One region of the Lysinibacillus sp. NPDC056959 genome, then DNA from elsewhere that is predicted to be linked to it. Evidence: riboswitches for the same ligand, from Rfam matches in the RefSeq annotation. Region 1 holds a riboswitch; the other holds the start of a gene.
The links. Region 1 has a riboswitch for lysine ahead of ACFTQ7_RS15700 (amino acid permease). Riboswitches for the same ligand answer to the same signal wherever they lie in the genome.

Region 1 (4,232 bases):
TCTGACAAGATTGTATGTTTGAGCTTGCCAATTCATTTTTCAACTAAAAAAAACTGCCCTGCAAGCCATTTTCTATGGCTCACAGGACAGTTTATTATTTATTAATCTACTTTTAAATCACATTGCTCAAGTGGAAGCATTTTTGTTTTATGCTTAATTTTATAGCCAAGCCATAACAGTAAGAACAGTGGAATACCGATATACGAGACAAGGACTCCGTACCAATCTACTGAACCACCCATAAATGCACTGTAGTTTTGTCCAATAACAACAATCATACAAACCGTAAAGGCAAATAGCGGACCGAATGGGAATAATTTTGCTTTATACGGCAACAATTTCGGATCTAAGCCCTGTACGTCGAACGCTCGACGGAAACGGTAATGGCTAAATGCAATTCCTAGCCAAGCAATGAAGCCTGACATCCCAGAGGCATTTAGAAGCCACATGTAGACCACACCATCACCAAAGAATGAAGCTAAAAATGCTAGAGAGCCTACAGCTAAAGTCGCCAGTAATGCGTAAATTGGAATACCTCGACGGCTTAGTTTAGCGAAAAATTTAGGTGCATGTCCATCTACCGCTAATTGCCAAAGCATACGAGAAGATGCGTACAGCCCTGAATTCCCTGCTGACAGCATTGCCGTTAGAATAATAGCATTCATCAATGATGCAGCAAAGGCAATTCCTAAACGGTCGAACACCAGTGTAAACGGTGAAACAGCGATATCTTCAGATAGCAAACGTGCGTCTGTAAACGGAATCAACAGACCAATTGCACCGATCGCTAAAATATAGAATAAAAGAATTCGCCAGAAAACGGACTTAACAGCTTTCGGAATATTTTTACCAGGATCATCTGTTTCACCCGCTGTTATTCCAAGTAATTCTGTTCCTTGGAACGAGAATCCCGCAGCTAAGAAAATACCAAATGTAGCAAGGAAACCACCGTGGAATGGTCCATCACTAATAAAGAAATTCGTAAAGCCTACCGGAGCATTTCCTCCTAAAATACCAAATATCATTAAGAAACTGATGATAATAAAAATGATTACAGTTACAACCTTTATCATGGCAAACCAATATTCACTTTCACCATAGCTTTTTACCGATAATAGATTGAACGTTAAAACGACAGCAATAAATAAAACAGTCCAAAGTGCTGAAGAGCTATCTGGAAACCAATATTTCATAATCAATGATACAGCTGAAATTTCTGCCGCAATTGTAATTGCCCAGTTGTACCAATAGTTCCAACCAAGTGCAAAGCCTAGAGCTGGATCCACAAATTTTGTAGCATACGTACTAAATGAGCCCGATGATGGCATATAGGCTGCCATTTCGCCTAAGCTCGTCATTAAAAAATAAACCATGATACCGATTAATGCATAAGCAAGAAGCGCACCGCCAGGGCCTGCCTGTGCAATGGCACCACCACTAGCTAAAAACAATCCTGTACCGATTGTACCGCCTAATGAAATCATTGTAATGTGACGGCTTTTTAATTCTTTTTTCAACTTTGGCGCTTTATGGCCGAGCTGATTGACTTTTATTTCACTCACAATTTAGCTTCCTTCCTTTTAAGAGGCGAAAAAAATGCCATCACATGAACGGCAGTGATGGCTAAGAATCCTCTGTTCTTTCAAAATGATAGCTCAACACGTTGTCCAAACGTGACAGTTCTGTTCCTTTCGGAGACAGCCCCAGCATGAGGTTTTCAAGTCCCCTCACACTTCGGCAGTATTTCCTTTCAACTAATATCTTAAATGCTTGTCATTTCCATTAGCATACTCTTAAATACCGCGACCTCTACCTCAATATAAACATGAGGCATATTATTAAATTTATGATGAATATTATTCTAACATATGACATATGGCATTTCAACAACTCGAGTAACATTCTATATTTTGTGAATTTTCAACTATTTTTATTATTGTGATAAAGTGGTATAGTGGTTCAATCATAATTGTTCTAACAGGGGGGATTTATTTGACTACTCATGAACATACCGATACTTATCCTAGCAGGAAAATTAACTGGAAAGGTACAACCTTATTACTAGTGATCGGCGTAATTTGTATTGGCTCGACATTACGGATGCCACTAACAGTTGTTGGACCTATTATTTCCTTTATCCGAGAAGACCTCGGCATATCCTATGCATTAGCGGGCTTTCTAACAACAATCCCATTGCTAGCTTTTGCAATTATCTCACCTTTTGTACCAATTGTCGCACGTAAAATAGGGCTAGAACTAACATTATTTTTATCGACTATTCTTTTGGCATTAGGGATTGTACTACGCTCCCTCGGCACAACTAGTTTACTCGTATTTGGCACTGCGCTAATTGGTATAGCCATTTCATTCGGTAACGTACTTATTCCAGGATTACTTAAATTGAAGTTTCCTTATCACGTAGGTTTGCTTATGGCATTTTTCACAATGTCGATGAATTTGACAGCTGGGCTTGGCGCTGGCATTAGCTATCCTGTTGCCCATTCATCCATTGGCTGGCAAGGTGCTCTGGCAGTCGCACTTGTTCTTGTGGCGTTAACCATTTTAATTTGGATTCCACAGTTGAAATTTAATAAGCCAGAGCCTAATGTTAAAACTACGAAAGAACGTACACCTTTATGGAAATCACCTGTTACTTGGGCAGTAGCGGGAGCTATGGGATTTCAGTCGTTATTATTCTATACAACCGCTGCTTGGATTCCTGAAATATATATAGCACAAGGATTAGCTGCAGATCGTGCAGGATGGATGTTTTCCATCATGCAATTTTCACAAGTCCCAATGGCCTTAGCTGTCCCTATTATTGCTAGTAAAATGACATCTCAACGACCTCTCGTATTCATGTTTACGGCATTTTACTTAATTGGCTTTATCGGACTAGTAATGGAATGGACGAACCTCGCTATACTTTGGATGGTACTACTAGGCTTAGCCGGAGGAGCTTCATTCTCATTAGCGATGATGTTCTTTACATTACGTACCCGTACCGCTTTTGAGGCAGCTGATTTATCAGGTTTTGCACAATCATTAGGATATTTATTAGCCGCAATCGGTCCAATTTTATTTGGTTATTTACATGATATATTTGGTGGCTGGGATATCACTGGTTGGTTATTTGTTGTCGTAGCATTCATACTCTTCTTATGTTCATTTAGAGCTTCTAAAAATGAATATGTAAATTAAAAAAGGTAGCTCATAATCTTATTTCAGCGAGTGTTTGGACACTCGCTGAAATAAAGTTAACGTGAGCTGCCTTTCTCTATTAATAAGGTGGTTTCTGATAAAAATAGTTCGGTGTATTGTAAACATTAACATAAGGCTTGTGATAAATATGGGTTGTAGCTGGTGAAAGAGGTGGAATCAACCATGTCCAATTGCCTGTCACCTCGCGATTTGCTGCTGCTTCTGCTTCCTCAAACAATTTAAATTGTTGTGCAGCTGTATGATGATCTACAATGCTCACACCATCTTCTTTAAAAGAATGTAGAACGGCCATATTCAGCTCAACTAATGCTCGGTCACGCCATAGAGAAGCCTGTTTAGTTGTATCAAGGTTAAAAATTTCTGCTATAGCGGGTAGCATATTATAGCGATCATGATCTGCTAAATTACGTGCCCCAATTTCTGTACCCATATACCAACCATTGAATGGAGCTGCCTCAAAGTCGATACCTGCCATTTGGAAGCGCATGCTCGAAATAATCGGCACTGCATACCATTTTAATCCTAGTTTTTCTACTTGAGAAGATTCTGGGTGGCGAATCGGTACCTCTAGTACATATTCGTCAGGGATTATAAACACTTGTGGCTCTCTATCATCCACCTGTACGACAAGCGGAAGCACATCAAATGCTGTTCTCTCACCCTGCCAGCCAAGTGATTCACATACTTTTGTAAACGCAACGGAATGCAGATCACCAACGATTCCAGATTCCGTTTCATAGCCAGCATAGCGAATTAGCTGATGATTCCATATACGTACTCGCCCTGGTGCAAAAATCGTTATTGTCGGACGAATTTTCCCATCATTTGTTGCGTATTGAATATGTTTAAGCAAAGTGTTGAAGATATCCTCTTCATGTGAAAGATCACGGGCATCAACAACATGCAGCGATTGCCAAAACAATCGACCAATACATTTATTACTATTACGCCACGCCACTCGTGCACCAAAGATTAGTTCTTCCGTTGTCGGTATATATTCTCCAGTTGTT
Region 2 (4,232 bases), on a different contig from region 1:
TTGTCCATTTAATTCAAGTTTTTGCTTTGCAGAATTCGAACGGTGTGGGGGTGTACAGCATGTTACCGATCGGTTTAAACTTCTTACGGAGCGGAAGCAAGAGAGTTACCATGAGAGAGAGCTTGCCAAAAAGAGGATTGATTGGATATTATGTAAACTAATTGGAGGAATAATTAAAACCAAAAACCCCCTTTAGAAATTTACTTCAATAATCGACATGTTGATGCACTTATTGCAAAACTTTGTAAATTAATAGTGCATGTTGTTATTATCTTGTGAATATAATAGACCAAATGCCACGTGAAATTAAGCTTTTAATTGATTTATTAAGGAATTAGGATGAAACGAAGGAGTGTAAAATTGTCGATTTCAAATCCTCAATACGCATTTTTAGAGGTTGATTTTCTTAATCCTAATTTAACTCAAGCAGAACTGAAGGTTGAGAATATTTCTGAAGGGGTACGAAAAAATAATGAACTCGTAGGAAATACAAAAATATCATTGAAAATAATACCACCTAATGTATATATAAAATTAAACTGGATGATAGGATGGCTCTTATGGATACCAGTAGACATTTATTGTGCAGCGTCTTTGGTAGTAGATAAATTCATATCATAAAAAAGGTGAAACTACCATTCTATTGAAAGGAATTGTCAAGTAGAATAAAATCTCATACTTAGTTAGAAAGATTAACTCCTTTTTGATCAATCTCTAGTTCCAAAATGGAGTTTTTGCATTTGCTGATAAATAAAGGTTGACGGAAATATTTAAATCAATCTTTATTCTAAAGCCACAGCACAAGCTGCGAATATACCCAATCAATTAAAAAAAACTTCGTAACAGGCATAACATTGGGGACCAAAAGAACATATTGATTTTTTTCAAAAAAGCGTATAAAAAATAATAATTAATCTATACTATTAAAGATTTTCACTTCAACCAATATGACTGGGAGGGTTAACCCGATGAGTACGATTGATCGTTTACTCTGAATAACCATCAACTGAAAGCTAAAGCACGGTTGTCTTAGGTTATTCTTAAGATCGAATGCGAAAAGCGAGACAGTGTGTGTCATGGAGGAAAAGTAAGTGGTAATTAGCCCGGAATTATTTCCGGGTTTTTTTATTTTAAGAAATCGAAAGAGATGGATCAAAGTCGATGTTTACAGAAAAAAAGCCCCAATACACACCTTTTTCTAAGGTGAATATTGGGAGTTGAAATTTATTAACGTTTATTTTCATTTTGAATACTACTGAAATCTACTTCTTCAGCGAACTCTTCTCTGTTTTCATTTTTACGTTCTCTGTTAGCATTTTGATTTTGATTCTGCTGTTTTTTGTTGTCTTGAGTTTTATTATTCTTATGTTTATTATTACCCATGATCATCTCACCTCCACTATTAGTGTGAGAGAAAGATGATTTTTTATCCGCATAACTTACAATTAAATAATGAAATATATGTGATGAAACAAAAGGTATGGATATAGTAACATTTTCATCTCCACTTTCTGAGAACGCAGCCGGTAATGTTAATTCACTAAACCTTTATATATCAAGGTTTATGGGCTTTCTCCGGTTATTGAGACAACGATAGAAAACGATAAGAATTGAATTCATTTTACTCCTTCGTATAATAATCCTTTCAAAATTCAATTTCTACTAATCAGTAAGGCTTCACAATGTTCAAGGCATTGCAAATGCCATTTAGTGCAATTTTGGAAATTACGCTTGTCCGCCACTTTACGCTTGATAGCCAATAGATATAAAACTATCCCTACAAGAAAAAGTATTTTCCTATTTAGGAGTATTTTTCTAAAGCACTTCTCTATGGGTTTATTGCTAACGTTACATTATTCTATGGAAAGGAATTGCTAAGAGCTGTTAATGCACTAGAATGGGCTATCATTGCAGTTTCAGCAATAGAAGGAACAGGGAACTATATTAATTATGTAAAAGAATCAAAAAGGAGAAAACTAGAAAAAAGAAAGACTAGAGGTAATCAAACTTAGATACATAATGGAAAATAATTCTTCAACTTACTAGAGTCGCTTATCAAAAAGGGATTGCCTATTAGAGAAGGTGGTTGTGCTGCTGCTGCGACCTTTTATTACTGTTTAATATCATGATGTTTTAAGTAGTAGCGTAGAAGGAAATGTATATGCTCAATAAAACTGAATATAATTTTAGAGGTGCCTTACTTATAGCTGGTAATATAAGTAGGGCATTTTTTGTGTATTAATAGACTACTTAATTAGAAGTTTGTTTTTCTGAGAAGTTTTTTACTATGTGTTAGATGATTTTTTTCTATAGGACAAAAATTTTTAAAAAAATTGCGTGTGGGTATCCCTCCTTCTTCGAACAATTGTTTACGGCGTTAGTCGCCCCCGGGATCATGAATCCACTATGATTTGGGTAACGCTAAATACGGTAGCTCAAAATATCCTAAAGGGGGGGATGCCGTGCAAACTCAGCGAAAAAATCAAAATTATCGCTGGGGTAATTTATGAATTATATTGTGAATCGTGAACGTTAAGAAGGGAACGGTTTATAGGTGATGAAAAATCAAGAGGTGAATAATTAAATGCTTATACAATTGTTGATGTATTGTTGTATTTATTGTAAATAGTTATTGTTTAAAGTGTTTTGAATGTCATTTTTTTGTGGTTGAGCGCAATAAATCTTATAAAATATAGTAGATTTTTAAGTTGACATATAAAAAACGCAATAATATAATTATTTCAAATAATCAAATAATTCACACTTTTCTAATAATGGTGTAGAGGCGCGGCGGTTAACAGTACCTAATGGAGTCCGAGAAGATGAAGAAGTTTGGTAGAAGGAAGTGTCGCCGAAGCATGTGATGAGTTCTCGCCATCATATACTGGGGCTGTAGCGAATAGTTGCAGGACTGCCTTCGTAAACATACGTGTTTATGAAGTTGTGCTATCTCTGTTTAGACAAACAGTGGGAATTTTAAATGGTCGATTCATTTTAAGTTTCTAGAAATGAGTAGGTCATTTTTGTGTTAGACAGATTCTTTTGCACAAAGAGTCTATATTTTATTTGTCTATACATTTTAGAATTAGAGGTATTTTGGGGGGATTTTATGGATAATACATCAACATTATACTATGAATTTTTACCGACTGACGGTCAAAAAATAAACGTGAACCCTGATAAAACAGCATTACTAATAGTAGACATGCAACATCAGTTTATTAGCCGAGACGGATTAGACGCGCAGGTTGCAAGAGAAAAGGGCATGTTTGATCAGTGGGAATACTTTTTTGATCGTATCGACAATTTAACGATCCCGAACAATAAAAAGCTTTTAGATTTTTTCCGTACTAATAAATTAGAAGTAACATTTGGTCGCATTGCTTGCCATCATAAAGATGGAAGAGATCGTTCTCCTGTACAACGCCGGACAGGATGGAACAATATTTTATTGCCAATCGGTGACCCAGGAGCGGAGATGGTGGATGAATTAAAGCCTCTTGATGACGAAATTGTTGTAAATAAAACGACAGATAGCGTATTAAGTGGTACGAATTATGAATTTTTACTGCGTAATATGGGCATTGAAACAGTAGTTTGTACAGGTGTTGTAACAGATCAATGTGTTGCTTCAACAGTTCGAAGTTTAGCTGACGCAGGATTTGAAGTTATTTTAGTTGAAGATGCATGTGCAGCTGCAACGCAACAGCTTCATGATGCAGAAATTATGATTATGAATCAAATTTATTGCCAAGTGATGAGTACAGATGAAGTAATTGATTTAGTAACGGAAGAACTATCAAAACACGAACCAATGAATCTGTGAGAGGAAATGGACTATGAGTCAAACACCAAATGATCATACACCACAGTTAAAGCGTGTTTTAACATTAAAAGATTTAGTCATTTATGGTATTGCTTTTATGACACCGATTGCGCCAGCTTATATTTATGGCTTTGCAGCAGAGTCTACAGGTGGGATGTTGCCATTAGCCTACTTGATTGCGATGGTTGCAATGATGTTTTCTGCATATAGTTACGGTCGCATGGCTGCTGTTTTTCCGAATGGAGGGTCAACTTACACATATACCCAGCGTGCAATTAATCCACATTTAGGTTTTTTTGCGGGTTGGGCAATGTTTATGGATTATGTCTTAGTGCCACTCATTGTATTCATGGTAGGTGCTTCATATGCGAATGCATTAATACCATCTGTTCCGTATTGGGTATGG

Region 2: another riboswitch for lysine. It lies ahead of ACFTQ7_RS09155 (cysteine hydrolase family protein); the one in region 1 lies ahead of ACFTQ7_RS15700 (amino acid permease).

What each region holds. Positions count from the first base shown of each region.
Region 1 is NZ_JBHURE010000014.1:2,197-6,428, reverse strand. Features, by position in the region: gene ACFTQ7_RS15700 (amino acid permease) at 102-1,562, opposite strand; lysine riboswitch at 1,644-1,820, opposite strand; gene ACFTQ7_RS15695 (CynX/NimT family MFS transporter) at 1,993-3,201, shown strand; gene ACFTQ7_RS15690 (nitric oxide synthase oxygenase) at 3,281-4,232, opposite strand, start outside.
Region 2 is NZ_JBHURE010000005.1:264,293-268,524, reverse strand. Features, by position in the region: gene ACFTQ7_RS09165 (hypothetical protein) at 361-621, shown strand; gene ACFTQ7_RS09160 (hypothetical protein) at 1,228-1,383, opposite strand; lysine riboswitch at 2,773-2,957, shown strand; gene ACFTQ7_RS09155 (cysteine hydrolase family protein) at 3,110-3,826, shown strand; gene ACFTQ7_RS09150 (APC family permease) at 3,840-4,232, shown strand, end outside.